DNA from 3 places in the Paenarthrobacter sp. NPDC057981 genome. Region 1 is predicted to be linked to each of the others. Evidence: predicted binding sites of a transcription regulator. Region 1 holds the regulator's gene; each other region holds the start of a gene.
The links. Region 1 encodes Rex, which represses fermentation and respiration genes when NADH is low (regulators of the CRP and FNR family bind a similar motif). Its sites were predicted from a motif close to CTTGTGAANNNNTTCACAAG; they were not measured.
Positions count from the first base shown of each region.

Region 1 (10,131 bases):
TCCGCCCAGGGAAACGGGGTCGTTGACCTTGAGCACTTGCTTCTGCTCGGGGGCGTCCGGGTTCTCCTTGGTGGTGACCTCGGCCGTGTAGTCGATCGGCTGGCCGGTCTTCTTGGGTGACTCCCGGTCGAACGTCGCCTGGAACTTGTCCAAACGGAGGGAGTACGGCTGGAGCGAGCTGCTCTGGAAGTTGGTCCCCGGCGTGAACTGGTCGTAGCCCACCAGGGTGTTCACGAACGTTTCACCTTCCACCAGGATGCGCTGGCCGCTGTATCCGAAGAGGCCGCCGATGGCCACGGACACCAGGACGCCGATCAAAGAGGTGTGGAACACCAGGTTGCCCACTTCCTTCAGGAAGCCGCGCTCGGCACCCAGGGACGGCAGGGCGCCGTCGACGTCCCGTACTTCAACGCGGTAGCCGCGCTTCTTGAGCAGCCCGGCGGCATCGTTGATGGCTTTCGACGCCGGGATCCCGGCGTCGGCGGGCAGCGCCAGGGTGCCGTACTCCGGAAGCCGCGACAGGCGCTTCGGGGTCCGCGGCGGCTGCGACTTCATGGCCTTGTAGTGCGCGATGGCGCGCGGCGTGACGCAGCCGATCAGCGAAATGAACAGCAGGATGTAGATTGCCGAGAACCAGGCTGAGGAGTAGACGTCGAACATCTGGAGGGCGTCCAGGAAGGGCCCGGTCGCGGGGTTGTTCTTGATCCACTCCGTGACGGTGACGGGGTTCGCGGCGCGCTGCGGAAAGAGCGAACCCGGTACCGCACCCACGGCGAGCAGGAGCAGCAGGAAGAGCGCCGTACGCATGCTGGTCAGCTGCGTCCAGGCCCACCGGAGCATGCCTTTGAATCCGAGCGCAGGTACCGCGGCCTCGGATTTGGCCTGCTGGAGCTTTCCTTCCGCTGTCTTTTCAGCGGCTGGTGACTTCTTCTTGGCTTTCACGGACCCGCTCATCAGATTGGCAACTTCACGTCGTTTTGGAACCAGTACTGCAACTCGGTCACCCAGTGGCCCCACACACCGGTGGCCATCAGGATGCCGAGCAAAATCAGGATGCCGCCGCCGATCCGCTGGATCGCGAGCCGGTGCTTGCGGAAGAAGGACATCACACCCATGCCGCGGCGCACAGCCAGGGCGATCAGGAGGAACGGGATGCCCAGGCCAAGGCTGTAGATGAATGCCAGCAGCGCACCTTTGGCAGCCGAGGAGCCGCCGGACAGGCTCAGCAACTGCACGGCAGAGTACGTCGGGCCGATGCAGGGGGCCCACCCCAGGCCGAACGTCAGTCCCAGGAGCGGAGCGCCCCACAGCCCGGCCCGTGGTTTCGCGTGGATCTTGGCGTCCCGCTGTAACCAACCGAACCCGCCCATGAACACCACGCCCATGACGATCACCAGGATGCCCAGCAGCTGCGTGATCCAGGCGTTCTGGGGACCGGTCAGGAGGGTGCCGAGTTGGCCGAAAGCGCCGCCCAGGAGCACGAAAATCACCGAGAACCCGAGGACGAACAGCCCGATTCCCGCCAGCATGCGGCCCCGCCGCTGCTTTTCCAGGTCGACGCCGGTCAGTCCCGTCACGTACCCGAGGTACCCGGGGACAAGCGGCAGCACGCACGGTGAGAGGAAGGAGACCAGCCCGGCCAGCAATGCCACGGGCACGGCCAGCAGCAAGGAACCATTGAGGATCGTCTCGGCGAATGGACTGTTCACGGCGACTACTCGGCCACGGCGGAGGTGATGAGGGCCTTCAAGGTGCTCTTTTCAATCTCGCCCAGCACGCGGGAGGCAACTTTGCCCTCCTTGTCCAGGACCAGGGTTGTGGGAACAGCACCTGGCGGGACGATGCCGGACACGGACAGCAGTACCGACCCGTCCTTATCGTTGAAGCTCGGGTAGGTGAGGTTGAACGTCTTGTCGAAGGCTTCAGCTGTGGCTTTCTCGTCGCGGAGATTCACGCCGAAGAACTGGACGCCCTGGTCCTTGTACTCCTGGTGCAGGGCTTCGAGCTGCGGGGCTTCAATGCGGCAAGGGGCGCACGCGGCGAACCAGAAGTTCAGGACCGTGACTTTCCCTTTGAGGTCCTCGGGCTTTACTTCGGTGCCGTTGAACAGCGTGCCTTTGAGGGCGACTGGTGCTGCGCGGTCAGCTTTGGCAAATTCCGTCACTGAGCCGTCGCCGGCGACGTAGTTCTTGTTGTCTCCGGCTTTGGCCTGCTCGGCAAGGGAGTCCTTCTGCGCGCAGGCGGAAAGGCCCATGGTCAGTCCGGCGAGCAGGACACCGCCGGCAGTGAGAACGCCGCGGCGGGAGAGGTTGTTGTCCATGTCTTCCTAAGCCCCCGGGGTGCTGGCCGCGCCGGGAAGCAAGGCTGCAGCGGGTTCGCTGTACTCAACTCGGATGATCTTGCCGTCGTCGTCCAGGGTCAGGGAGGTAAGCGACGTCAAGGTGCATTCACGCTTGCGGGGATCGTGTGCCAGCCGCCGCCCCTCGGCGGTCAAGCGGGTGGTCCAGATGGGAAGCTGGTGGCTGACCAAGATCGCCTCGGCGCCATCCCCGCCCAGCTCAATGGCCTTCAGGCGGGCATCCTCCACCGCCGCCAGCACACGGGCTGCCTGCTGCTTGTACGGCTCTCCCCAGGACGGGCGCAGCGGGTTGCGGAAGTAGAACCAGTGTTTGGGCTTCAGGAACTCACTCTTGGTGGGGTGGAGTCCTTGGAAGTGGTTCTCAGCTTCGATGATCCGCGGTTCGATGGTGACCTCAAGGTTCAGCGCTTCCGCCGTCGGCAAGGCTGTTTCCTGGGCACGCGTCAAGGGCGAGGCGACCAAGTGCACGATCTTGGCGCCCTCGGCAACGCGGGCAACAAAGTGGTCGGCCAGCATCCGGGCCATCTCACGGCCGCGCTCAGAGAGGTGGAATTCCGGCAGTCGACCGTAGAGGACGCCGTCGGGATTGTGGACCTCGCCATGGCGAAGCAGATGGACAGTTGCTTGGGGCATGTTTACCAGTTTCTCAAAGAAGCGGGGCGATCCGAAATCTTCTACCGCAAGTAGAACTCAAAATTTTCCCGAAATGTTCCGCGGAGTTGGAATAAAAGATGCATATGCATGTTTATACTAGACACGAAGCTCGGTTGACGCTTCAAGCAATTGGTTTCAGCCAGGCAAGCACGCAGTACCTTCCACTACCTATAGGAGCAACAACCATGATGACCCTCCCCGCTTCCGTCACCACCGGCACCTGGACCCTCGACGCTTCCCACAGCGAGATCGGCTTCACCGTCCGCCACGCAGGCATCAGCAAGGTCCGCGGCCAGTTCAAGGACGCTGCAGCTACCCTCGAGGTCGGCGAAACCCTGACCGATTCCAAGGTCAACGCAACCATCCAGACCGCCAGCTTCGACTCCGGCGACGTCAACCGTGACGGCCACGTCAAGGGCGAAGACTTCTTCGACGTGGAGAAGTTCCCGGAGATCACCTTCGTCTCCCGCCACGTCAAGGCCAACGGCAACAGCTTCGACCTCGTGGGCGATCTCACAATCAAGGGCGTGACCAAGGAAGTTTCCATCGAGACCGAATTCAACGGTGTCGCAGTGGATCCGTTCGGCAACACCCGCGCCGGCGTCTCGGGTGAAACCACCATCAGCCGCAAGGACTTCGGCCTCACCTGGAACGCAGTCCTCGAAGCCGGTGGCGTGCTGGTCAGCGACAAGGTTGTCATCAACCTTGAGCTCGCTTTCATCGCTCCCGCAGCTGCCTGATTTCGCAACACCCCGGACGGCGTCCCTGTTCAGCCTCGTGCTGCAGGGGCGCCGTTTTTAATACGGCCGTTTCGCTTGCGGGCGGCCAGCCTGGGGCCGTCCCGCACGCAGCCGTTTCGCACACGCAAGGGTCACCCGCCCATTGTTCGGCAAACACCCTGTATTTAGCTGCGAGTTAGCTCCGAATTTCCTATGCAACCTTCAACCTGCGGTCTACAGTGATGCCATGAGTACCCCAGATGAAGCACCCCAGCCACAGCAGCCCGGCGCCCAGCCACCGCAGCAAGGCAATGTTCCTCCTGCGGGCTACCAACCCCCCGGCGGTTACCAGCCACCCCAGAGCGGAGCGGTTCCGCCGGGCGCATACCCGGGGCAGCAGGGTTATCAGCCTCCCCAGGGCGGAAGTGTTCCGCCGAACGGGTACCAGGCTCCGCCGTCCTACCAGCAGCCGGGACAACCCGCCTACGCAGCACCCGCCGGTCCCAACCCGGCTCCGCCTGCCGGCTTGGGCTACAACGCGCCGCCGCGCAACGTCTTCGGTTTGGACTTCAACAACATCGCACAACGGTTCCGCGACACCACGGGCGTCCCGAAGACCCTGGTCACTTCCTATTGGCTCTGGATCGCCGCCGCGGCCTTGGGCGTGATTGCCAGCTTTGCGAACATCTTCATCTACCGGGACTACTTCGGGGCGTTGGCCGTCGGGACGGGCATCTTCAACTTCGTCTTCAGCCTGGTGATAGGCGCCGTCTATGTATTCATCGCCATCCGACTCAAAGAGGGAGCACGTTGGGCCAGGCTGGTTCTGTCCATCCTGGGCGGATTCGCCGTCCTGTCTTTGCTCTTCCTGCTCATAACCCTCAATTTGTCACTACTCAGTTCTGCCGCCGCGGTTGCCGCGGCCATCATGATGTGGCTCCCGGAATCGCAAAAACACTTCGTTTAGGCGCCAACTGAGCCGCAGGCCGCGGGCGGTCCCTTGGGGATCCCCGCGGCCTTCATCATGAAGACGTACTCCAACATGATGATTTTCCCTGGCCCCTTGAATTTCCTGCGTGTGGTATGCAGCGTCGCAGGAAGCTGGGGGTACGGTGGAAGCAGAACCACGCTGGGGGCAGGGTCACTTTGCTGATCCCGGCGGCCGTACCTGCAGTCGAACAAGCAAAGGAATGCCATGAGCAACCCTCCATACCCGCCGTCGAACCCGGGCGACTCCAACCAGCCCGCGCAGCCGGGTGGCCAGCCGGCAGCACCGCAGTACGGCCAGCAGTCCCAGCCTCCGGCAGCGCCCCAGTACGGCCAGCCCGCAGCCCCGCAATACGGACAGCAGTCCCCGTACGGCCAGACAGGTACTTCGCCTTATGCCCAGGCACCGCAGTATGGGCAGGACACCAACTGGCCCAGCCAGCAGCCGGGTCCTTCGACGGTACCCCAGATGGTCACCATCGCCTTCTGGTTGATAGTAGGAGCAGCTGCGATCTGGCTGATCTCCATCTTCATTTCCATTGCAGCGATGAACGATCCGTCCTTCAGGAACATGTTCGAAGAGCAGATGTCGGCCGGTGGCGCGGCAGATGTCCGCTTTGAAGACGTCAAGGGCTTCATCGTCGGCGTCATGGTTGCACTCGGAGTCATCGGTGCCGGACTTTACGCTCTCGTGGCCATCAACGTCCGCAAGGGCAAGAACTGGGCACGCATCCTTGGAACTGTCCTCGCTGCGCTTTCTATCTTCGCCCTGGTTCCGCTGAGCCTGGCAACGCTGTCTGCGCTGCTCGGCATCGCAGCGATCGTCCTGCTGTACCTGCCGGCGTCGGCTCCGTATTTCCGGAAGACGCAGCAGTTCGGAAACCCGTACGCCCGCTAAGGGCCGGCTTCCACACATCACGTCGGGCGCAGACCCGGTTAAGGCTAAACAGCCTGGCCCGGTGTCTGCGCTCTTTGTGCGTGGTAAGCCAAAATCTGGAGTTCCGTTGCCATGTCCACTTTTCTGAGGTTCACATGCGGCGGGACCTGCAGGAGCACTGGCGCAAAGCTCAGGATGCTCCTGATGCCTGCTGCGATCACACGGTCACACACTTCCTGCGCCACGGTTGCCGGGAGTGCGAGCACCACCATGTTCGTGTGCGTTCGCTCCAGGACCCGCTCAAGTTCGGCCGAGTCGCTGACGCGCAGCCATCCGACCTCGTTGCCGATCACCATCGGATCGGCGTCGAAGATCGCTACAACGTCGAACCCGCGGGACTCGAACCCGCCGTACCGGGCCAGCGCCTTCCCGAGGTTACCGGCACCCACTATCGCCACTTTCCAGTCATGGGTCAGGCCAAGCGCTGCGGCGATGTGGCGGCTCAGGTACTGGACCTCGTAACCGACACCGCGGGTTCCGTAGGAGCCGACATAGGAAAGGTCTTTGCGGAGCGTTGAGGAACTGACGCCCGACGCTTCTGCCAGCGCTTCGGAGGATACCCGCTCCACCCCTTCGGCCAGGAGGGAGTTCAGCGCGCGCAAATAGAGGGTCATCCGGGCCACAGCCGCGGGCGGGATCTGCTTGGCGGCAGGTTCGTTATCCCCGGAAATTGCTTCCGTGGATGGTTCCAGCGCAGTCACGGTATTCTCCATTGCGTCGCTTTGTTGTTCCACTCTATGACCCCCGGCCGGACTCAACAAAAGCCACTACAACCGGGTGACTCCACCCTTATCCCGCCAAGGCCTTCTTCAAGGTGCGGGTCAGCCGATCTTCGTCGATCTTCCAGAAATCGCGCTGGATACCGTTCACCAGCACCACCGGAATCTCTTCCGCGTAACGCTCCTGAAGTTGGGGGTCGCCGTCGATTGACTGTTCAGTCCAGCCCAGGCCAAGGCCTGTTGTCACGCGTTCGACGGCGGCACGCGCCTCCGTGCAGAGGTGGCAGTCAGCTTTGGTGAGGAGAACGACGTCGGGATTAGCCATGTGCTTAACGGTAGCCGCCTCCCCCAACCCTCCATCACACCCCACCCCCTTCACACCAACCCTCCATCACACCCCACCCCCTTCACACCAACCCTCCATCACACCCCACCGCTAAGGGTTTGTTCGTGCGCCCTCAGCGCGGGCTACCGGCGATTGACTAGACTCAATGCATGCCCGAGGAGAAGAACGCCGCCGTTGCCGCATCTGCACAAGTGCAGAAGCACACCGGTGAAGCAGCTTTCTTCGACGTTGACAACACGTTGATGAAGGGCGCCAGCCTCTTCCATGTCGCGCGCAAAATGTATGAACGCAAGGCCTTTACATTGCCTCAGGCGGCTGGCTTCGCTTGGAAGCAGTTCAAATTCGTGATGCGTGGCGAGAACATGGAAGATGTCCATGCTGTTCGCGACTCTGCCCTGACTCTGGCCGCCGGAATCAGCGTTGAGGACATCAAGGCCCTGGGCGAAGAGGTCTACGACGAGATGATCGAGTCGCGGATCTGGCCCGGGACCAAAGCGTTGGCCGAACAGCACCTCAGGGTTGGCCGTAAAGTCTGGCTGGTGACGGCGACACCCATCGAGGTCGCGACCGTAATTTCCACACGTCTCGGCTTGACGGGAGCGCTGGGGACCGTGGGCGAGGTGCATGAAGGTATGTACACCGGGAAACTGGTCGGCGATATATTGCACGGCCCTGCCAAGGCCGTCGCCGTCCAGCTGGTTGCCGAACGGGAGGGCCTTGATCTGGACCACTGCTGGGCGTACAGCGACTCGGCCAACGACATTCCGCTTTTGACCATGGTGGGACACCCCGTTGTCATCAATCCCGATGCCAAGCTGCGGCGCCACGCCCGAGACAACAACTGGCCCGTGTACGACTTCCGTTCCGGTCGACGCGCTGCAACACTCGGGCTGAAGGCGGCCACAGTCGGCGGGGCGATCTACGGCCTATGGCGCGGCTTCTCGAGATTCCGCGGCCCCCGCGTCTAGCCCAGCCAAACCCTCGCTCACATCCCACCGGTTTAAACCCAACCCTCACTCACATCCCCCCGTCTTAAACCCACCCCTCTCTCACATCCCGGAGTCGGCCCGGCATACCTGTGGATAACTTCTGCACCCCCAACGCCATCTGGGTAACAATGCCGTATGCAGATACCGATTCCCGTCCCCTCCCAGCTGAGGTCCGCTCCGTTTACCCTTGCAGAGGCCAAGGAGGCTGGCATGACTCAACGACATCTTTGGGGACGGGTCAGCATAGAACCTGTCAGCAAGGGCATTTACCGACCGTCAACTTGGGACTTTGACCTTGAAGCAGCTGCACGATCACTTTCGTCTGCGAGCCCAGGGGCTTGGATATCGCATGTCACTGCCGCCAGACTTCATGGGTTTCCGCTCCCTCCGTGGCTATCCGACGCACATGAACTGCACCTGAGTAAGCCGCGGAATCTTCCGGCAGCTCGGCGGAAAGGGGTCACCGGGCACACTGTGGTGGTGGCCGAGGGCGAAGTTGAATTGGTTCGGGGGCTTTGGATCAGCACACGATCCAGGACCTGGCTTGATCTTGCCCGCACGCTGCCCTTGAAGGAACTCATTTGCGTCGGTGACCACCTCATTCGCGTGCCGCGTGCCGAGTTCGAACAACGGGACACGGCATACGCAACCATTGACAGCCTCCGTGCGATGGTGGACCGCCACAAGAACCTGCAAGGTGTCGTCCGCGCGAGGGACGCACTCCAACTGATGCGGGTAGGAGCGGATTCAGCGCCCGAATCCATCCTCCGCCTTGCCATGCTTGATGCCGGATTGCCGGAACCCGAATTGCAGGTACCCCTCCGGATTGGCGATCGGCTGTCGCCTTCAGCCGACCTTGGCTATCGCGAGCGTCGGCTCGCTATCCAGTACGACGGCGGCCATCACCTTGAGGAGGAACAGATCCACAGTGACCGGCGCAGGGACAAGGCGTTCCGCGCAGCAGGCTGGACTGTCCTTGTCTTTGGGAAAGACGACCTCGCTGACGGCTTCGCCGATGCCACAGGGGAGATCAAACGAGCCCTGCACAAGGCCTGGGTAGACCCTGCAATCCAGGCGGGCTTCGCAAGACCCCAAAGATGAGCGAGCGACCGCAACAAACCCAAGGGAACATGAGCGAGCGACCGCAACAAACCCAAGGGAACATGAGCGAGCGACCGCAACAAACCCAAGGGAACATGAGCGAGCGACCGCAACAAACCCGGGGAACATGAGCGAGGGTCACCAGGAAACCCGGGGAACGTGAGCGAGCGACTGTAGGAATGCAAAAATGCCCGCCACCTCGAGAGGCAACGGGCATTCACGCTTGGTGAAGTATCTCTACTTCTTATTGCGGCGCTGGTGGCGGGTCTTGCGAAGCAGCTTGCGGTGCTTCTTCTTGGCCATACGCTTGCGGCGCTTCTTAATAACTGAACCCACGAAAGTTCCTTACAAACTAGAAGGTCCTGTCTGTTGGAACGGATCCGCGGAAGCAGACAGTACAACTGACAGATTCTTACAATGACGTAAAACGTTCCTTAACAGAGTACCGCTTCAAAGAGGTACCCCATGACCACGGTCCGCTGAACGGACCCCGGCGGCCTCAGGCGGTCTCGGGTTGTCCGTCGACCACAGCACCTTTGAGGTACTGGGCTACGGCTTCCTCGGGAACCCGGAAGGAACGGCCAAACCTGACGGCTGGCATTTCCCCTGAGTGAACCAGGCGATACACGGTCATTTTGGAAACACGAAGGACGTCGGCCACTTCGGCCACCGTCATGAAACGCGCATTCGAGAAGTTAGTCTCCGCGGACATTTCCCATATTCCTTTGCTCTCAGCCGACAGGACACCCCCAGGAAACGGTGTGACGATGCTGAGCCATCCAACAACCATGTGCTAGATACTCTAGAGGCTGATGGGGCCTAAGTGAAAGCTTTTCGAGGAAGTGGGACACTACTCCCCCGAGACCTCCCTGCGCTTCCGGGCCGAGGCAGCAAGCTGGTTAAGCACCGACGCCGTGACATCCCACTCCATGCAGGCGTCCGTGACGCTCTGTCCGTACACCAGTTCCTGCTCACCGGACAGCTGCTTGGCGACATCCAGGTTCTGTGCGCCGCCCACCAGGAAGCTCTCCAGCATTACGCCGGCGATGGGAGAAGACGCACCAGCTTCGAGCTGGGCACCGATTTCCAGAGCAACTTCGGCCTGGCGGTGGTGGCTCTTGCCGCTGTTCGCGTGGCTGGCGTCAACGATCAGGCGCGGGTTAAGTCCCTTGTCAGCGAGCTTTGACGAAGCTGCGGCAACGTCGGCGGCGGAGTAGTTCGGTCCCTTGCGTCCACCGCGCAGGATCAGGTGCGTGTCCGGGTTTCCGGCCGTCGCCACCAAAGCCGCACGGCCGTCGTCGTCGATTCCCAGGAATGCCT
Region 1 covers NZ_JBHVQI010000014.1:30,005-40,135, forward strand. The annotation lists gene ACFVSI_RS13705 (cytochrome c biogenesis protein ResB) at 1-954, opposite strand, end outside; gene ACFVSI_RS13710 (cytochrome c biogenesis CcdA family protein) at 954-1,709, opposite strand; gene ACFVSI_RS13715 (TlpA disulfide reductase family protein) at 1,715-2,320, opposite strand; gene ACFVSI_RS13720 (histidine phosphatase family protein) at 2,327-2,992, opposite strand; gene ACFVSI_RS13725 (YceI family protein) at 3,202-3,753, shown strand; gene ACFVSI_RS13730 (hypothetical protein) at 3,980-4,699, shown strand; gene ACFVSI_RS13735 (hypothetical protein) at 4,928-5,617, shown strand; gene ACFVSI_RS13740 (redox-sensing transcriptional repressor Rex) at 5,662-6,369, opposite strand; gene ACFVSI_RS13745 (glutaredoxin family protein) at 6,446-6,700, opposite strand; gene ACFVSI_RS13750 (HAD family hydrolase) at 6,871-7,689, shown strand; gene ACFVSI_RS13755 (endonuclease domain-containing protein) at 8,191-8,811, shown strand; gene ACFVSI_RS13760 (30S ribosomal protein bS22) at 9,049-9,147, opposite strand; gene ACFVSI_RS13765 (helix-turn-helix domain-containing protein) at 9,311-9,523, opposite strand; gene ACFVSI_RS13770 (3-deoxy-7-phosphoheptulonate synthase) at 9,662-10,131, opposite strand, start outside.

Region 2 (10,131 bases), on a different contig from region 1:
CGGCCTTGGCCGATGTAGGCGTAGACATCCCTGCTGAACAAGGGGACCGTGAACATCATCGGCAGACCCCAGGCCACCACTGCCTGCAGCGTTGCTTTCCTGGCCTCCAGACCCCAGACGCGCACTCGTTGGCCCAAGCGCAGCCAGGCCCGGACCAACAGCATCCCGCCGATGGCCAAAAGAACGATGGAGAGTGCGACACCAGCGCCCTCGGTCCGCATCCAAATGAAGAGCGGCAACCGCCGGAGTTCGGACACCGGCGCCAGCCAACCGACACCCAGGGAACCGAACACCATGAACATCGAACCGATGAAACCGGCGATCAGCGGCGAACGCGCGTTATCCACCTCGCTGGTTGCAGCATCCGCCGTCGGCGCTGCTGTCCCTGCCTTCTGGGCGGCGGGTACGGGCACCGTCATGTAGTCGTCATCCAATCGTTCGCCCGGTAATTTCGGGACAAAAGTTCTGCGTCTTCGGGGCTTCAGCAGCAGGAAGAAACGACACTGCTGCGCTCAAAAATCGTACCATCGGAGCACTTGGAACAGCCGGAAGGATAGGCTAGGCGCGTGCCTATTACTAATGAACGCATCGTCTGGATCGACTGCGAAATGACCGGTCTTGACCTCAAGAACGACGCCTTGATCGAAGTGGCCGCCTTGGTCACGGACTCCGAGCTCAACATCCTGGGTGACGGCGTCGACGTCGTCATCAAGCCCGACGATGCCGCGCTGGAACAAATGAACGATTTCGTTCGCGACATGCATACTCGGTCCAAGCTCCTGGATGAACTCCCGTTCGGAAAGACGATGGCCGAGGCCGAAGCCCAGGTTCTGGAATACATCGAGAAATGGGTTCCGGATCCCCGCAAGGCCCCCCTGGGTGGCAACTCCGTGGGAACTGACCGCATGTTCCTGGCCCGGGACATGCCGAACATTGTTGAGCACCTGCATTACCGCGTTATTGATGTCAGCACCATCAAGGAGCTTTCACGGCGATGGTTCCCGCGGGCCTACTTCCAGTCGCCGGCAAAGCATGGTGGCCATCGCGCCCTGGGTGACATCAAGGACTCCATTGACGAGCTCCGCTACTACCGCGAGGCCGTCTTTGTTCCAGCACCGGGTCCCGATACGGCCACAGCCCAGCGCATTTCCAAGGAGATCATGGCCACTGCCGAAACCCTTGGATCCAGCGAGACGGTGTGATCTGCGCCATTTTTGAAGGTTTTTTCGCAAAAACCGGCAAAAGTGGACTTTGCACCCCAAAACAGCAGGTAAGCTATTTGTCGTTGCCTTCGAGGAAAGCCGGTCAAACGGACTGACCACGGAAGGCACATGGTGGGCTTAGCTCAGTTGGCAGAGCGCCTGGTTGTGGTCCAGGAGGTCGCGGGTTCAACCCCCGTAGCTCACCCCACCGAGATTGGCTGCAGAGCCGGTTTCCACAAAGGCCGCACCGGTTATCCGGTGCGGCCTTTGCTTTTAACCCGGATCCGGAACATCCCGGACCCCAGCGATCACCAGAGGAAGAACCGACATGACCGTCCTGCCAGTCACCATATGGGGCGAACCCGTCTTGCACCGCCGGGCAAGCGAAGTGGAAGTCTTCGACGACGAACTGCGCGCCTTGATTGCGGACATGTTCGAGACCAATGACGCCGCGAACGGCGTCGGGCTTGCCGCTCCCCAGGTCGGCGTAGGCAAACGCATCTTCGTCTACAAGTACGACAACGACGACGACGTCCCACCGCAGGGCGTAGTGGTCAATCCCGTACTGACCCTGTCCAAAGTCTCAGGTGCCCTTCCCGATCCCGACGAAGACGTTGAAGGCTGCTTGTCCTTCCCTGGCGAGTACTACCCGTTGCAGCGCGCCGAATGGACACGGGTCCAAGGCTTTGATGGCGATGGCAACCCCGTGGAATTCGAAGCGACCGGCTGGTTCGCCCGGATCATTCAACACGAGTTCGATCACCTGGATGGCAAGCTCTACGTCAACCGCCTGGTGGACCGCTACTCGAAAAAGGCCATGAAGCAAGCCAAGAAGAACGGCTGGGGCGTGCCCGGCCTGACCTGGATGCCCGGCGTCGACCCTGATCCGTTCGGACACTGACCCATGACCGCCGGCACCCACAACGAGCTCTTTACGCTCCTGGACATCAGCGCCGAGGATGCGCCGGAGTGTGCACGTCTGCTGTCCACCCCTCCTGACACCGGCGTGACGCAAGCCCTGGATGCCATGACAGCGCGGTTGGGCACCTTTCCATTGGAAAGCATCAAGGCAGAGGACGCTTCGGAGGCGACCTGGATCGAAGCACTCCTGCGCTTCGCCCCCACCGTCCATGCCTACCACGTGGCGTTGGGCATCAGCCCTGCCGTTTCCGCGGCGTCACTGGCCGATGTGGGCTTGCAGCTGCGGATCAACCGACGGGTTCACGGCCGGTTCGGATTGGATACGTGGGGTTGGCTGACGCTGCATATGGCCGGCAACCTCTTCCGGCTTGGCAGGCTGCAGTTCCACCTCGTCCCGGCCGACGGTGCTGCTTCGGGCTGGGTGTTGGGTGTGCATATCCCGGAGGACGGCGGCCTCTCCCCTGCCCTGGTGGACGAGAGTTTCGCCGAAGCCCGCGCCTTTTTCCCGCATCACTTTCCCGACAAGCCCGCAACAGTGGCCACCTGCGATTCATGGATGTTGGATCCGTATCTTTCGGAGCGGCTCCCGAACAGCAACATCGCCTCATTTGCGCGGCGGTTCACGGTTGACCGCTGCACCGATGCACCAACCGACGCTGTCTACTTCACCTTCCGTCAGCGGGGCTTGGAGAACCTGGACAAGCTCCCCCGGGAAACGTCCCTCCAGCGGGTGGTGCTGGAGCGGATTGACGACGGCGGCACCTGGCAGCTGGGGCACGGTCACCTGGCGCTGTAGATCGTTTGCTGTCCGGGGCAGGACGAGAGCACGCCCTTCATGGCATCCTTCTCGGCCTGGGTAACCCACAGGTGGTAAGCGGTCTTGACAGAAATTTGCCGGGCGACATAGTGGCAGCGGAAGTTCTTGTTCGCGGGGAGCCACGTGGCGGCATCCCCCGCCCCCTTCTTGACGTTTGCCGGCCCATCGGCGGCAATCAGATTCAGGGGGTCGTTGGCGAGGGTTTGCCGCTGCTGGACGGTCAGCTGCTGGGCCCCTTTCTGCCAGGCGTCGGCAAGGGCCACCACGTGGTCAATTTGAACGGCTGAGCTGGTGTCCTGTCCCCGTGTGAAGGACACTGGCCGCCCCGTGTAGGGTTCGTTCAGCATGCCGGAGGCTACCCTGCAGGAGGAACCTTCGGTAAACGTGACCGCCGTCAGGTCGCGCCTGAGGATGTCGTTCCTGGTGTCGCAGCCGTTACGGTCCGCATCGGCCCAGGCCTGCCCGAACGCGGCCCTGTCGTAGTCCGATTTCGCAGCCCGGCCTTTGACCGGAAGGCGCTCCAGGGCGTCTGCAGCTTTTTCAGGGGCTACCGCTGCTGCACCGCGGACAGGTTTCATCCACTCGGGGTTGAAGACTGGAGCTTCACTCGGTCCGGACTGCGCAGGTTGGGCTGCATCGAACTGGCCGGCGGTGAAGAACCAGGACAACCCGGCAACGATGGTGGCAGCAGCCAGGGCCAGAACCGCCCATGCTTGGCGTGACCGACGTCGGGCGCGTTTGTAGGCGGACCAGGTGATGCTCAAGGGACTCCATCCAGTGGGGCAGGGTGTGTCCTACGAGCGTATGGCAAGGCCCCGACAGTCAGAGTCGGTATCCACAGTGTGTAGGAGAAGTCACACCGCACTGTGGCTGAAAGCAGGGTCCTTTATTGCTCGCGCATCACGCGTTGAAGGTCCTCGGCAGCCACGTCCAGGAGTCCGCGCAGTTGCTGCACGCGCTCGTCGGAGACATCTCCGGCAGCGTTGGCCGCGACCGCTTGGTCCAAGAGTTTCTGGGCTTGCTTATGGTTGGCCTTGGCGACGTCCAAGGCATGTTCGAGCGTGGTCTCATGTTCGATGGTTGATTCGTTGTCCATGAGTGCCATTGTGCTCAGGTTTCCCGGCCGATTCCAGTGACCCGGCCGGGAAACCCGTGAGAACCGCTTGGGTATCAGGCGTCAGCAGTTTCCAGTACAGCAATCGGTGCGATGACGTCCTTGGCGGGGAACGACGGCGGGTTCACGCCTGCCATTTCTTCCATGACGCGGACAACCTGGCAGGAGTAGCCAAACTCGTTGTCGTACCAGACGTACAGCACGAGGTTCTTGTCGTTGGAGATGGTCGCGAGTCCGTCAACGATGCCGGCCCGGCGGGATCCAACGAAGTCGGTGGAGACCACGTCAGGGGAATCGATGTAGTCGATCTGCTTGCGGAGATCGGAGTGGAGGGACATTTCGCGGAGGAAGTCGTTGACTTCCTCACGCGTGGTGCCGTTCTCAAGGTTGAGGTTGAGGATGGCCATGGAAACATCGGGCGTGGGTACGCGGATGGCGTTGCCCGTGAGCTTTCCCTGAAGTTCGGGAAGGGCCTTGGCGACAGCCTTTGCAGCGCCGGTCTCGGTGATCACCATGTTCAGTGCGGCCGAGCGTCCACGGCGGTCACCCTTGTGGAAGTTGTCGATCAGGTTCTGGTCATTCGTGAACGAGTGGACCGTTTCGACGTGGCCGTGGATGATGCCGAACTTGTCGTTGATGGCCTTCAGCACAGGGGTGATGGCATTGGTGGTGCAGGACGCCGCGGTGACGATCTTGTCGTCGTCGTTGATGTCGCGGTGGTTGATGCCGTGGACGATGTTCTTGAGGTCGCCCTTGCCCGGTGCCGTCAGCAGGACGCGGGCAACGCCCTTGCTCTGCAGGTGCTGGGAGAGGCCGTCGGCGTCGCGCCAACGCCCCGTGTTGTCGACAACCAGCGCATCCTTGATGCCGTACGCGGTGTAGTCGACGGTCGCGGGGTTGTCCGAGTAGATGACCTGGATCTGGACGCCGTTGGCCGTGATGGTGTTGGCTTCCTCATCCACGCGGATGGTGCCTTCGAAGGAGCCGTGGACGGAGTCGCGGCGCAGCAGGCTGGCACGCTTGACGAGGTCGTTGTCTGCACCCTTGCGAACCACGATGGCGCGCAGGCGGAGGCCGTGGCCGCCACCAGCCTTTTCGATCAAGAGGCGGGCCAGCAGGCGGCCGATGCGCCCAAAACCGTAAAGAACGACGTCGGTGCTGGTGCGGTCGTCAGCTCCGCGCCTGCCCACGATCTCGGCCAATTCGGACCGCAAGTACTCGTCCAGAGAGGCGCCATTGCCTTCTGCCCGGTACTTCTCCGTCAAGCGTGCGATATCGATGGCTGCGGCACCGAGTTCAAGCTCAGAGAGGGCGTTGAGAAGGGGTGCGGTCTCTTCGAGCAGGAGCTCGTGGTTGCTCATCCGGCGTGCAAAGCGGTGGGCCTTGAGGATGTTCATGGTGGACTTGTTGATCAAGCTCCGGCCGTGGATGCTGGTGACCACGTTGTTTTCCCGGTACAACCGGCCGATCACCGGAATCATGGCCTCGGCGAGAGCCTCCCGGCCCATCCACTTATCAAGACAAGAATCTGACGTCTGGCTCACAGAACTACCTTCCTTGGGTCAACCACATACGTCCTCGTATGCAGATGGCAGCGGCCGCCCGGAGTTAGTCCTGCGGCACATGCGCCAGCGGGCTTCGGTCCACCCACAGCGCCTTGAACGAGAGCAAAGAAAATCCGCCGGCTGCGAACGCAGTCCCGGCGGCAGAACATCTACGTTCAGTAACCATTCTAGGCGGGAAGGGCGGGGCATAGTCGTCCCGAAGGCGTGAAATCACTCACACGCCCGTGATCCCGGCAGTCATAAATGGATGGGTTGACCGATACGCCGGGTTCTGTCATCCCCCATCGTTGCCGACAAGGGAGTGGCGGCCATCCATCTACGAACGCCGTTGCCGACGCCCTCCAGCGGCCTACCCGGACACTCGGGCGAGCAGCCCTCGAACGTGTCCTGTCTGGCCTTGCTCCGGGTGGGGTTTACCTAGCCTCCCCGGTCACCCGGAGAGCTGGTGGTCTCTTACACCACCGTTTCACCCTTACCTGCTGCAACCGGTGCAATACCGGAAACGCAGGCGGTCTGTTCTCTGTGGCACTGGCCTGCGGGTTACCCCGAGTGGGCGTTACCCACCACCCTGCTCTGCGGAGCCCGGACGTTCCTCGAGCCACTTTCGTGACGCGCGGCCGCCTGGTCAACCCATCCGCCGTACAGTCTACCGGCGTCCAAGGCGGCCCGAGTCACCGGTAATATCGACTGGTGCTGATTCTCCTTCCGCCTTCAGAAGGCAAGACCCCCGCCACCAAAGGCCCCGCCATTGACTGGGAGTCATTGAGCTTTCCGGAACTGAACCCGTATCGGGCGAAGGTCCTCGAAGCCTTGGGAACAGTGAGCACGCACGAGGACGCCCTTGCGTTGCTGGGCGTCGGCGCCTCCTTGCGTGACGACGTCGAGCGCAATACCCGCCTCCACGCCGAACCGGCGGCCCCCGCGCACCAGGTCTACTCCGGCGTCTTGTACGACGCCCTGGGCTTCAAGAGCATGACCCCGGCACAGCGGCGCAAGGCCACAGAATCCATCCTTGTCGTCTCGGCGCTCTGGGGCGCCATCGGCTTCGGCGACCACGTGCCGGCCTACCGCCTGTCCATGGGAACCGCACTGCCCGACGTCGGACGCCTCGCCTCCTACTGGAAGCCGCAGCTTAACGCCGCCCTGGCCAAACGCTCGGAAGGAGAGCTGCTTATCGACTGCCGCTCGAGCACCTACGCCGCGGCGTGGGCTCCCCCGGCCGAGCAGACGGTCACCGTCAACGTGTTCAACGAGGCCAACGGCAAGCGCACGGTGGTGAGCCACTTTGCCAAGCACACCCGTGGTGAACTGGCCAGGCATCTGCTGACGAGGCGTGGCAAGGCGCCGGCAACTCCCCAACAGCTCCTGAAAGCATCCAGTGAGCACTGGACCACCGAACTCGTTGAGGGCACCGCCCGCAAACCGCACGCGCTGAACATCATCCTGACGGGCTAAGCCCCGGATCCGCAGCCGAGGTCAGTTCCACTCCGCCGATCGAACCAGGATCACGCCGGAGTCCGGGCAGAAAACGATGTCGTCTTCGGCGGCGGCCTTGACCTCGGCGAGGTCGCCGGGGCTGAGCATCATCCCCGAGCCTTCGGACTTGCCGTGGAACAGCCGGGCAGCGCCGACGCCCCGCTTGGCGATGGTCTTTTCGTAGACCGCGAGCATCCCTGCATCCAAGGCCTCGGCAAAGGCTGCCCGCTGTCCGCGGACCACCGTTTCCTCAGCAGCGATCTCTGCGATAGCTTCATCCAGCTCCGCACGGATGCTCCCGAAGGAGCCCTGGATGTCATCGACGATGGCCTGCTGGGCAGCTTGGCGTTCGCGCAGGGTGTCCAGGCGCTCCAGGATTTCCAGTTCAACGTCTTCGAGGTCCGATCGGCGCTTGGACAACGAGGCAATGTCGTTCTGCAGCGCCACCAGGTCCTTGGACAGGCCGGTCCCGCTGTTGAGCCTGGTTTCGTCGCGCTCGATGCGGGAGGCAACCTGTTCGACGTCGGCTTCCGCCCGGCGGAGTTCGGCTTCAGCGTCGTGGACGGCTACTTTGGCAGCCCCCAGTTCACCGTTGGCCACCGCGAGGGCATCGGTCAGGTCAGTAATGCGGGGATCGTTTTCCAACACTTTCCGGCGGCCGGCCAGCGACTTGAGCTTGGCATCCAGTCCCTGCAGTTCAAGCAATTTCAATTGTTCTGCCGGTGCTGCTTTTGCCACGCTTACCTCCGCTTGTCGCCGCCGGTCCTGGAGATCAGTTCCGGATCTTTCCTAGACTCTAGTCGCCGCCAGGAGTCAGTATGAAGTCCCAAGGGTCGCTGTTGGTGCTGCTGACGCGGATGTCGACGTCGTAGCCTTGGTCCGCGAGGACATTGCCCAATGCTTCGGCGGCAGCCGGGAGCCACAGCCATTCACTGGCAAAATGCGAAACGTCAATCAGGTAGGGACGGCCGTTGGTGGCGCCTTCCCGCGCTTCCGAAGCCGGATGGTGCCTCATGTCTGCCGTGACGTAAACGTCGGCGTGGTTGGCCCGGACGGCGTCGAACAGGCTGTCTCCGGCGCCCCCGCAGACCGCCACGCGCCGCACAAGACCGTCCTTGTCACCGGCCACCCGCACACCGCCGGCAACGGCCGGGAGCATTTCAAAGACGCGTGCTGCAAAGTCACCCAGGGTTTCAAGCTCCGGAAGATCGCCCACCCTGCCGATTCCTTCCTCAGGCAATCCGTTGGATGCGGCTGTCAGCGGCGCGACGTTCTCCAGCCCGAAGGCGTCGGCGAGCACGTCCGACACTCCACCGACGGCTGAGTCACCATTCGTATGCACTGTCAGCAGGCCGGTGCCCGCTTCAATCAACCGGTGAACGGCAAGGCCCTTGGCCGTTGTTGCCGCCACCGAATTCACGCCTTTGAGCAGCAAGGGGTGGTGGGTGATGAGCAGTTCGGCGCCCCATTCGATGGCTTCGTCAATGACAGCCAGGGTGGGGTCCACGGCGAACAGTACTTTGGTCACCGGAACCGTGGGCCGCCCGACCACCAGACCGACTTCGTCCCAATCCTCGGCCAGCGACTCGGGCCAGAGCTCTTCTACAGCCAACAACACCTGGCCGAGGCTGGGTTCGGCGCTGGCTCCCTCTGTTTCGTCGTGTTCTGTTTCGTCCTCTTCGACGGAATCCGCATCAGAAATGCCAGTGTTTACTGCTTCCATGTTTCTATTCTTCACTACCGTGCCGGATCAGGCAGTCCTTGCCGCCGGGTATCTGCCGGGAGCCGTAATTCTCCCGTAAGGTGAAACGGGAATCATCAGGACTTCCCAACCATTGAAGAGAACATGAAAACTTTCGTACTTGGCGGCGGCTGCTTCTGGTGCCTCGACGCCGTTTACCAGAAGACCCGTGGCGTCAGCTCGGTGGTCTCCGGCTACACCGGGGGCCACGTCCGCAATCCCGACTACTACGAGGTATGCTCCGGAACCACGGGCCACGCGGAGGTCGTTGCAGTGACCTTTGACGAAACCGTGGTTCCCGAGGACGTCATTCTGGACATGTTCTTTGCCCTCCACGACCCCACCACGTTGAACCGCCAGGGCTACGACGTCGGAACCCAGTACCGGTCATCCATGTTCTACACCACCACGGAAGAGAAGGTGCTGTTCGAGGAAGCCATCGAACGCGCCCAGGCCCTCTGGTCCGATCCGATTGTGACTGAGGTGGTCCCCCTCCCGGACTTCTACGAGGCCGAGGAAGTTCACCAGAATTACTATGCGAAGTTCCCTTACCAGGGGTATTGCCAGGTGATCATTAATCCCAAGCTGGCCAAGGCGAGGAAATATTACTCTGCATGGCTTACTGCTTAGCAAGGTTTCGTTCTCGCTGGTTAGGCTGACCTCAGCATTCCCTCTTCAGAGATAGGCGTAAATTTTCATGGCAAGGATCTACGACGACGTCACCCAGCTGGTCGGCCGCACTCCGCTGGTTCGGTTGAACCGGCTGACCGAGGGCCTGGGCGCCCAGGTTGCGGTCAAGCTCGAGTTCTACAACCCGGCCAACAGCGTCAAGGACCGCATCGGCGTGGCCATCGTTGACGCTGCGGAAAAGTCCGGTGCCTTGAAGCCCGGCGGAACGATCGTTGAGGGCACCTCCGGCAACACCGGTATCGCACTGGCCCTGGTCGGTGCTGCCCGCGGTTACAAGGTCATCTTGACCATGCCTGAAACGATGTCCACCGAGCGTCGCGTCATGCTGCGCGCCTACGGTGCCGAGATCGTCCTCACCCCCGGCTCCGAAGGCATGCGCGGCGCTGTCGAGAAGGCCCAGGAAATCGTCGCCACCACGGAAAACGCCATCTGGGCACAGCAGTTCGCCAACGAGGCAAACCCGGCAATCCACCGTGCCACCACGGCTGAGGAAGTCTGGGAAGACACCGACGGCGAAGTGGACATCTTCGTTGCAGGCGTCGGCACCGGCGGCACCGTCACCGGCGTCGGCCAGGTCCTCAAGGAACGCAAGCCCGGCGTGCAGA
Region 2 covers NZ_JBHVQI010000011.1:15,882-26,012, reverse strand. The annotation lists gene mptB (polyprenol phosphomannose-dependent alpha 1,6 mannosyltransferase MptB) at 1-419, opposite strand, end outside; gene orn (oligoribonuclease) at 567-1,202, shown strand; tRNA gene ACFVSI_RS11850 (tRNA-His) at 1,335-1,410, shown strand; gene def (peptide deformylase) at 1,531-2,103, shown strand; gene ACFVSI_RS11840 (acyltransferase domain-containing protein) at 2,107-2,919, shown strand; gene ACFVSI_RS11835 (HNH endonuclease family protein) at 2,904-3,704, opposite strand; gene ACFVSI_RS11830 (hypothetical protein) at 3,827-4,036, opposite strand; gene ACFVSI_RS11825 (glyceraldehyde-3-phosphate dehydrogenase) at 4,111-5,598, opposite strand; RNA gene rnpB (RNase P RNA component class A) at 5,864-6,252, opposite strand; gene ACFVSI_RS11815 (YaaA family protein) at 6,310-7,074, shown strand; gene ACFVSI_RS11810 (zinc ribbon domain-containing protein) at 7,096-7,833, opposite strand; gene ACFVSI_RS11805 (Nif3-like dinuclear metal center hexameric protein) at 7,892-8,818, opposite strand; gene msrA (peptide-methionine (S)-S-oxide reductase MsrA) at 8,942-9,466, shown strand; gene cysK (cysteine synthase A) at 9,534-10,131, shown strand, end outside.
Region 2: ACFVSI_RS11825 (glyceraldehyde-3-phosphate dehydrogenase) is a predicted target of Rex. The motif match lies at 5,821-5,840, and genes of this name have one in related genera.

Region 3 (10,131 bases), on a different contig from region 1:
TGGTTGGCCCTCTCAACGCTCAGGCTCGAAAAGCTGGCGGAGGAAACCAGGAAGCCGGGCCGACGCCGCAATGCCTACGTCCGGAAGCGGTTGACCCTGCAGTTCGACTCAGCCTCCACCGACGACCTCGGCGGCGGCACGTTCTGGAGCACCAAGAGGGACTTCAAGAACACCCCGGCCACCGCTCCCGTAGCCCTTTTCTATGCCCGGACCGGCCACGGTGAACGGGCGCAAGCACTGGTGCAGTGGCTCAACTCCAGGCTCCTGCATCCTGAGCGTGGCGTTTACCAGGACGGCATCCGGATCAGGAACGGGGCTACGGTCCTGGAGGACGCCGTGTACACCTACAATCAGGGACCCATCCTCGGGGCCTTGCTGGAACTGGGCGGGCAGGAAAACCTTGACCGGGCCGCACGCCTGGTTGATGCCGTCGCCCGCGAGCTGACGGTACCGGGCACGCGCGTGATCCGTGGCGATGGGACCGGCGATGGCGGCCTCTTTACCGGCATCCTGGTCCGCTATCTGGCCTTGGCAGGGCGGGACAACCGGCTGCCCGAGCCAACGCGCGAAACGGCGCGGAGCATGGTCCGCGCCACGGCGGAGGCCTTCTGGGCAAGCCGCCGTGAAGCACTTGAACTTGCGCAAGGTACTGCACACGGCAACCCTCCGCTGCTCTTCTCCCCCGACCCGCTGCGACCGGCGGCCGAAACCTATCCGGCGGGTACCGGCGTCGAACTTTCCACCCAGCTGCAAGCATGGATGACTTTCGAGGCCGCCGCCACGCTCTAGCCGGGTTCGGTTTGTTTCGGCTGCTTCTTTTGCGGATACGGGCTCTCATGGCGGGCCAGCATCTCCACAAAAGCTGCGATCTTGCGTGCCCGTGTATCGGCCCGCTTGACCAGATTCGTCCGGTGGATCAAGGCGAATCGGTTCTGGGAGGTGAGGACGTCGAACATGGCCTGTGCCTCCGGAACCGCGGCGATCGCTGCCGCGAGGTCTTCCGGTACCACCGAGTCCGCTGGGCCCGCGTAGGCAGCTTCCCAGCGGCCGTCGGCTTTGGCGGCCTCGACGGCCGCGCGGCCAGCGTCGGTCATCCTGCCTTCGGCTTCGAGGCGGGCGATGTGCCCCACATTCCGTGCGGACCAGATGCTGCGGCGGCCGCGCGGGGTCATGCGCTGGAAGTAGCTTTCGGCGTCGCGGCTCCTGGACTGGCCGTCGATCCAGCCAAAGCAGAGGGCCTCGTCCAGGGCGGCGTCGTAGTCCAGTTCCGTGACGTTGCCGCCCTTTTTGTGCAGGACCAGCCACACGCCAGGACTGTCCGCGGCATGATCGGCCAGCCATGCGCGCCATTGGGCACCGTCTTTGACGATCAATTCCTCAAGCTCGATGGGCATGGTCCCATTCTGCTGTGGAAGCGGCGGGCACGGATACGGCCACGCGGAATAGGCTGGGAACCGACCATCAGAAACCGGAGGACCAATGCTGCGAGCCCGCCCCATCCACTACACCTCCCGGCCGGAACAATGGTCCGCGCTGCTGCACGCCTTGGGCTTGGCAGCGACCGTTGACGACGGCGACTGGCTGGAGTTCGACGCCGGTTCCGGCCGCCTTGCCGTGGCCCGGGTGGAGCACGGCCACCCCCTGGACGCCAGCACCATCTTCAGCGTGGAAGTCGGAGATCTGGAGGAATTCGCACGGCGCACCGAAGACGACGGCACCCAGGCGGAAGTCCACCAATCGCCGGACGGCGCCACAGTGCAGATCTCAGCTGATGACGGGTTCGAGTTCTTTGCCTTCCCGGCACAGCGTGCAGCAGACGGCTCGTGGGCCACGTCCCCGGAGGCCGATCCAACCTTGACGGTAGTGGCAACGTGGATCAGCCCGCTGGTGGGTGTCGCAGCCAATGATCTCCGGAACATCGGCGCCCGGCCCCGGACCCAGGACGACGAATCGGCCACGTTCACCACCAAAAACGGCGGAATCCTGCGAGTTATCCACGGCGTGGACAGCGGGAACGGCGACCTCGCATTTGAGTACGACGGCGATCTGGAACCACTGCAGGAGCGGCTCCATTCCGCGGGCATGGACGCGAGGATCGAGGATGATGTCCTCTACGTGGCCAACCCTGATGCGACCGGTGGCTCCGCGCCGGCGTCGATAGTAGTGGAAAAGTCCCGCGCCGCAAGCACACCGGCCCCCTAATGCCGCCGAGAGCGTAACGGCCCCCGCAACCGGGAAGCCTCCACGGAACTTCCACCGGGGATGCGGTAGAACTTAACCATGAGCGTACGTACACCTGACCCGTATCCAGGCTGGCTTTCCGATGAAGACCTCTTCGAAGCCCGCGGTCGTCTGCCCATGGTTTACGTGGAGGCTGTTCCCGTCAGGTTGGATCCGCTCGGGTACGTCAACGAAGTCGGCACCCTGCTCCAAGGCGACGCCGACGGCAACATGGTCCGCTACCTCGTCTCAGGCCGCGTCCTGTACCGCGAGACCATCCGCGCGGCGCTCCTGCGGCACATGGAAAAGGATCTTGGGCCCTTGGCGTTCCCTCAGTTGCCCATCAGCCCGGTTCCCTTCACTGTGGCCGAATACTTCCCGGCTCCCTCCCAGACGGGCTTCACCGACGAACGCCAACACGCCGTGTCGCTGGCCTACGTCATCCCGGTTACTGGCGAATGCGAACCCCGGCAGGATGCTTTGGAGCTGACGTGGATGACGCCGCAGGAAGTGCTCAGCGACAACGTCCAGCAGGAATTCGACGGCGGGCGCGGGAACCTCGTGCGCCAGGCATTGGCTTTCTCGGGCGTCGTTCTCTAGCGGGTCACGGCCCCTCTGACAGCCCGTCTTTGTAGACTGGACGGCGGACCCCAAGAGAACCAAAGGATTTCCGATGACTCACAGCCCAGCCACACAGCAGTACAGGGAAAAGCAGGCTGGGGACCTGCGGCCAGGGGATTTCGTGTTCCCACCCGGCGACGGGCCGGCCCAGGAAATCGTCAGTATCGACGTTGAGAATGATGACTACGGCGTCGCCGCTTTGTTGCTCGTGACAATGGGCGACGGCGGCACGGTGCGGATCGCTGTCGGGTCCAGTGTCCCGGTAGGGGACGGTGTTTCCGTGGGCGCCGACGCAGGCGTGGGCGCCGACGGGATTGACGACGACGCCGATGCGGCCGCCGTGCCAGCCGCCGTCACCCCGGACTCCAGTACCCCCGCGGAAGCCAGCGCCGACGCGGCCGCCGGGCCCGCCGTCGTCGTGCCCCCGAGGCCCGAAACCCCACCCACGTACACCGGCCCCAGCGCCGAGGAACTCGCGCTCATCCCCGAGCCGGACGGGACACCCGAAGCCGTGGTGCGGTCCGCCGCGGCGAACCACAAGGGTAAGAACAGCGTCCAAGTGCTGGCGGAGAGGCTCGCGAAAGGCATCAACACCAAGTCCGGAAGCTGCCTCAGGGACCTCAGCAATCTGGCGTTCGATCTTTGCATCGTGCTGCGCGACCCGGACAACGCCCTGGCTGTAGCGGACCTGCTGAACGTCCTGCCCTTCGACGGAAACCTCGACAGGTGGGCCTCGATCGAGCGGGCTCTGGCCCTTTCCAGCTTCATCTGCCGGGAAGCCGGCCAAAGCGAACGCGCAGCCGTGTACGAGAAACTGCTTCGCGCCCCTGAATCCCAGGAGGAAGACCCCTTCAAGGCGCGGGTCAACGCGCGAGTGCGCCAACGCTCGCTGAACGAACCCAACCTGTATGACAAGGAAATCTTCCGCGCGATCGACAACGGCAACCACGAGGCCGAGCGCGACTGGCGCTTCCTCCGCCTCGAAGCGCTGCTGTTCCTGCGGGCACACGGCGGCTCGAAAACCATCAGCGAGGACGAGCTCGCCAGGCGGATCGACAGCGAATTGGAATCCGTGCGCGCCTAGTTTTCCTGCGCCTTGGGCCGGGTAATTTCAAGGCCTGTTATGTGGGCTCGAACGGCGGTAGATTCGGGGCCATGACGAACAATCTGAGCGTTGTGGTTAATGCCGATGCGCAGCAGGTGTGGACCATGCTGCGTGAACCGTCGTTGGTGGCCCAATGGCACGGTTGGGAAGCCGACGATCTCGCAGATGAAATCAAACAGATCTACTTCAACACGGACGTCGTGGAAGGACCCGAGCACACGAGCCTAACGGTCAATGGCGGGGACGTCTTTGAGCTCCACCCTGTTTCCGGAGGCACGGAAGTCCGCGTCACAAGAGTTGCCTTGGACCACGATTCCGAGTGGGCCGACTGGGACGAGGACATCACCCAGGGCTGGCTGACGTTCCTGCACCAGCTCCGCTTCGCGTTGGAGCGGCACCCCCACGGTCAGCGGCGGACGCATTTCGTGTCGCTGCCCGGCAAAGGTGGTCCGGCGATTGAGAAGCTTGGCCTCGGGGACCTGCCTCCGGTTGGTGAGGAGTACTCGCTCACGCTCGCTACGGGTGAGAAGATCTCCGGCAAAGTCTGGTTCAAGAGCCGGCATCAGGTGGGCCTTACGGTTCACAGTTATGCCGAGCACGGGGATGGCCTGTTGATCGTCGCCGAGCAGCTGCCGATTCCGGAAAAGAGGCCCGACGGCGGGTCCATGGTCATCGCCTCAACCTACGATTTGGGGGCACACACTTTGGCGGACATCCGGTCATCGTGGGACAACTGGAAGGCTGAAAACTACGGCTCCTAGGCCCTATCCGGCAGGTTGCTCCCGGTAAAGCTGGCACACTTGGTAGCGTGCCAGCTTCCTCCTCTGCTCCTGCTTCGTCCCCTTCGCTGCCCGGCTTGTCCGAGCGGCAATCCGAGTTCTCCTTTGCAGTGGGCAAGCGCCTGACTGAAACGTGTTCGCCGTCGTCCTCCCTCGTAGAGGCGAACGGCGGGGAATTCCTGGGGCGGACCGGCACCATCACCACACCGCACGGGACCATCCAGACGCCCGCGTTCATCGCCGTCGGGACCAAAGCCACCGTCAAGGCGGTGCTGCCTGAGTCCATCGCGGACCTCGGCGCGCAGGCCGTGCTGGCCAATGCCTACCACCTTTACCTGCAGCCCGGACCGGAAATCCTCGACGCCGCGGGCGGGCTGGGCGCTTTTATGAACTGGTCGGGCCCGACGTTTACGGACTCCGGCGGATTCCAGGTGATGAGCCTTGGTTCCGGGTTCAAGAAGGTCATCGACATGAAGAACGTGGACTCTTCCGGGCCTGACGACGCCGTGGCCCCCGGCAAGGAACGGCTGGCGCACATCGACGACGACGGAGTCTGGTTCAAGTCGCACCTCAACGGCGACCGGCACAGGTTCTCGCCGGAGATCTCCATGAAGGTCCAGCACCAGATCGGTGCGGACATCATGTTCGCCTTCGATGAGCTGACCACGCTGCAGAACTCCCGCGGCTACCAGGAAGAGTCGCTGGAACGGACGCGGTTGTGGGCTCTTCGGTGCTTGGAGGAGCATTCGCGTTTGACGGAGTCCCGCGCGGGGAAGCCGTACCAGGCGTTGTTCGGCGTGATCCAGGGCGCCCAGTACGAGGACCTGCGCCGCAAAGCCTGCCGCGACCTCGGGGCGATGCCTTTTGATGGCTACGGCATCGGCGGGGCGCTGGAGAAGGAAAACCTGGGGACGATCGTGCGTTGGTGCAATGAGGAACTGCCCGAGGACAAGCCCCGTCACCTGCTGGGCATTTCCGAGCCCGATGACATCTTCACGGCCATCGAGAACGGCGCCGACACCTTCGACTGTGTCTCCCCCACCCGCGTGGCCCGGAACTCCGCGTTCTACACACCGTTCGGGCGCTTCAACTTGTCCGGGGCGAAGTACAAGACCGATTTCGGCCCCTTGCAGGAAGGCTGCGACTGTTACGCGTGCGCCAATTACTCCCGCGCGTACATCCATCACCTGTTCAAGGCGAAGGAAATGCTTTCCGCGACGCTGATCTCCATCCACAACGAGCGCTTCGTGGTGAAGATGGTCGACGACGCCCGGCTTGCCATTGAAAACGGGGACTTCTTCGAGTTCAAGGCCGAGACGCTGGGGCGGTACTACTCGTAATTGCGGCGAGTTCGCGGGAAACGTGCGACGGCGTTGGGAAACTTCCAGCGAATTGGCACGTTTCCGGCGAACTCGGCGAGGGTTAGGCCGCGACTGCTCCGTAGCTCGGTTCGCGCTTCTTGATCCAGCCCACCACCAGCACGGTGATCGGCACGAAAATGAACTCGACTGCGGTCTTGTAGAGGAAGCCGACGAGGACGTAGTTGACGAACGAGCCCACGTCGGAGATGCCAATCACTGACGCCGCAATGCTGCAGAAGATCAGGGTGTCCACGAATTCGCCCACCACCGAGGAACCCATCAGTCGTGCCCACAGGCTCTTTTCGCCAGTGCGCGCCTTCATCTTCACCAGGATCCAGGAGTTGATGGTCTGTCCTGCCAGGAAAGCCAGCAATGAGGCGAGCACGATCTGCGGCACCGGACCGAGCGCGCCCTCGATGGCTGCCTGCTTGGCAGTTCCGTAGTCGTCGTTGAAGCCGGGAAGGATGATGATCACCCAGTAGCAAAGCGACGCGAACACGGAGAGCGCGAAGGAGGTGATGATCGCCTTGCGCGCCACTTTGAAGCCGTAGACCTCACTCATCACGTCGCCCAGTATGTAGGCCAGCGGGAAGAGGAAGAACCCTCCGTCCGTGATGATCGGGCCGAGCACCACGCCCTTGGAGGCGCCAATGTTGGAGAGGATCAGCACCACTGCCATGACGGCCAACATGATGCCGAAGTAAGGGGAACCGATCGAGGCAAAGCGCGGTGCCGGTTTGCTGAGCGTGCTGGAGCCAGAGGGCGTGGGCATTGGTCATCCATTTCGTAGTGGTTCGCGCAGGCACCCCGTTTCGGAGGCAGCCCCGCTGTATTAACACTGGGCGGTGGGGCATGCAGCCGGCACCGGTTCCATTCTCCCACCCCGCCCCACCAACCTTCACTCACAACCCACCCCCCCCTCACCCAAACCCTCACTCACACCCCACCCGCTTGCCCCTTTTGAACACGTTCAAGAATATGCAATACTCGTTTCTGAACACGTTCAAAACCGCAAGGAGCAACCCATGGCTGCGAAAAGTGAACAGACCCGCCAACTAGTGGCCGACGTCGCGCTGAAGATGTTCCGCGAGATCGGCTTCGAGAAGACCACCATGCGCGCCATCGCCCAGGAGGCCGGGGTGTCGGTCGGCAACGCCTACTACTACTTCGCTTCCAAGGACGACCTCGTCCAGGAGCTCTACATCCAGGTGCAGGATGAGCACGCCGTGGCTGCCGCCCAGGCCCTAGAAAACGTTCAGGATCTCGCCGGTCGACTGAAGGCGGTCCTTCACACCGGCATCGATGTCATGACGCCGTATCACCAGTTCGGTTCCGATTTCATCGCAACGGCGATCCGGCCAACGTCGCCCGTCAATCCGTTCGGAGAGGCGTCCACCGCCGCCCGGGACGCGTCGCTCGCGATCTTCCGCACCGCCGTCGACGGTTCCTCGCCCGCCGTCGCCAAGAAGCTGCGCGGCGACCTGCCCGAACTGCTGTGGCTGGCGTACATGGGTGTCGCACTGTTTTGGGTCTACGACAAATCCGAGGGCCAACGCCGCACACGCAGGCTCATCGACGGCGCAGCGCCGCTGGTTGCCCGCGGCCTCTCGCTCGCGAAGATTCCGGGGGTGGGCAAGGTGTTCGACGACGTCCTCGGACTCGTGCGCAGCGTGAAGGAAGCCTCATGAAAACTGTGGTGATCGCAGGGGCGTCCGGCTTCATCGGCAGCTACTTCGCGCGACGCTTTCGTGAGGATGGTTGGCAGGTCCGGACGGTTGGGCGGGCCGCGTCGGCCAACGCGCAATGGGACGACGACGCCGCCATCACCAAAGCGCTGAACGGCGCCGAGCTGTTGGTGAACCTCGCCGGACGCTCCGTGAATTGCCGTTACAACGAGCGCCACCGACGGGAGATCCTGGAATCGCGGGTTTTGACGACCCGGGCTCTGGGACGGGCGGCTGCTGCTTGTGCCGAACCTCCACGGACGTGGATCAACTCGAGTACCGGAACCATTTACCGGCACGCTGAGGATCGACCGCAGTCAGAGGCCTCGGGCGAATTGGGCAGCGGGTTCTCCGTGGACGTGGCGCGTGCTTGGGAGGAGGAGTTAGCGGGGGCTGTTGTGCCGGCTACGCGGAAGGTACCGCTGCGCATTGCGATCGTGCTGGGCGCCGGCGGCGTCATGGGTCCCCTCCGGAACCTCGCCCGTCTTGGCCTGGGCGGGCACATGGGTCCGGGCACGCAGAAGTTCAGCTGGATCCATGTGGAGGACTTGTTTCGAGCGGTGCTGTTCATTCACGAACGGCCAGAGCTGACTGGTCCCGTCAACGCCGCCTCGCCCTACCCGGTGGAAAATGGTGAGCTCATGGCTCTGGTGCGACAGAGCCTGGGTGTCCCGTTCGGCGTTCCGACCCCTGCATGGCTGCTTGAGGCCGGGGCTGTTCTCATCCGGACTCAGACCGAGCTGGTGCTGAAGAGTCGATGGGTTGAGCCCCGCAAACTGCTCGATGCTGGATTCGCGTGTGAGTACCCGTCGCTGGCCGGTGCGCTCAATGAGATCGCCGAGGGAAACCGGTGAAGCCAGAAGCAACGGGGACACCGTGGCCTTACGGGCCCAAGGACCGCGTGGTGCTGGGCCGGAAGGGCCTAGTGGTGGGAGTTCTACTTTCAGACATTGTGTTCTTTCTGGTGCCGGGAGTCATCGGCGCCCTTCGAAGCCCGCAATATGCCGACTATCAGCTTTCATGGCTACCTATCCTCATGGCCTTTGGCGCCATTCCTATCTGCGTGGTAGCGGTCCCTACGGCGATGCTGCTGGGCAAAGTGTTGCGCAGCGTTCGCAGCCAATGGGTTCACGTAGCTGCCTTCACCCTCGCAGGAGCTCTTGTGGGAAATCTAGTTGGCGCTTCCTTCACGGGGTGGACCGCTCACACTTTGTTTCATATGACACTGCCTGCAGCGCTTGCGGCCGGCGTCGGACGACTCGCCATCTGGAAACTCGTCATGGTCAACGACCATCCCTCACTCACCTATCCGCCCCTTCCCTCAAACCCCCACTCACAAAATCCGGGGTAACCCATGGACGATGGCAGCTGGATAAACGAGTCTGGGTACGGGATTAATACGCCTGGGGCACGGAATGGATGGCGATACGGATCGAAAGACCGGGTAGTGATCGGAGGAGGAGGCCGCGCGGTTGGCGTCGCGGTGGCGCATCTGACCTTCTGCCTATTGCTTGCAGCCCAGTCACCCGGCGTATGGGCCATCATCTTCTTCATTTACAGTCTTCTCCCAGTGTGGGTTGTGGGTGCTGCCGCCGGATCTCTCCTCGGCCTGATCCTGCGACGCATACCCAACCAATGGATGCATGTGGCCGCCTTCTTCGCAGCCCCTTTGCTCATGAGCGCGCCGTTGGGCGGGCTGTCCGCGGCTGGCCCGATCTTGTTCTCGTTGTCCATGGCCATTGCGGCCGGCTTTGGACGACTCTCAATTTGGAAGATGGTTCGCGTCAAAGATCCCAGTCCGGGCCATGGAATATGAGTGAGCGTGCGCCCCAAGCCCGCGGGACGTGACCGAGCGTGCGCCCCAAGCCCGCGGGACGTGACCGAGCGTGCGCGTGAAAGGCGCGGGACGTGACCGAGCGTGCGCGTGAAACCCGCGGAACCTGAGCGAGCGTACGCCCGAAACCTAAGGAAGTGTTAGGAAATCCGCCCCCGCGTTGGCTGTGCCGTGCATCACCCATAGTTTGGAATACGTCCTCTTCACCCCCAAGAGGGCCTTTCTTAGTCGACGAAGAGCCATGCGCAACGAAGCCATGAGCACCCGCTTCATGGACAGAACGAACACATGCAAGACACGGCCGCCTCAGCTGCTGCCGTCCAGGAAGGTTCATTGATGAGCACCCAACAAGCTGCACCTCTGAGCGAAGCCGCCCAGACCCGCAAGGCAGTGAGCAACATCCTCAAGGGCTCCGCGGGCAACCTCGTGGAGTGGTTCGACGTGTACGTCTACACGGCGTTTGCGGCGTATTTCCAGTCGCACTTCT
Region 3 covers NZ_JBHVQI010000006.1:31,044-41,174, reverse strand. The annotation lists gene ACFVSI_RS08320 (glycoside hydrolase family 76 protein) at 1-789, shown strand, start outside; gene ACFVSI_RS08315 (YdeI family protein) at 786-1,394, opposite strand; gene ACFVSI_RS08310 (hypothetical protein) at 1,480-2,202, shown strand; gene ACFVSI_RS08305 (NUDIX hydrolase family protein) at 2,281-2,820, shown strand; gene ACFVSI_RS08300 (DUF6707 family protein) at 2,894-3,925, shown strand; gene ACFVSI_RS08295 (SRPBCC domain-containing protein) at 3,997-4,707, shown strand; gene tgt (tRNA guanosine(34) transglycosylase Tgt) at 4,755-6,065, shown strand; gene ACFVSI_RS08285 (queuosine precursor transporter) at 6,148-6,858, opposite strand; gene ACFVSI_RS08280 (TetR/AcrR family transcriptional regulator) at 7,112-7,774, shown strand; gene ACFVSI_RS08275 (TIGR01777 family oxidoreductase) at 7,771-8,664, shown strand; gene ACFVSI_RS08270 (hypothetical protein) at 8,661-9,161, shown strand; gene ACFVSI_RS08265 (hypothetical protein) at 9,258-9,626, shown strand; gene ACFVSI_RS08260 (MFS transporter) at 9,981-10,131, shown strand, end outside.
Region 3: ACFVSI_RS08285 (queuosine precursor transporter) is a predicted target of Rex. The motif match lies at 7,077-7,096, and genes of this name have one in related genera.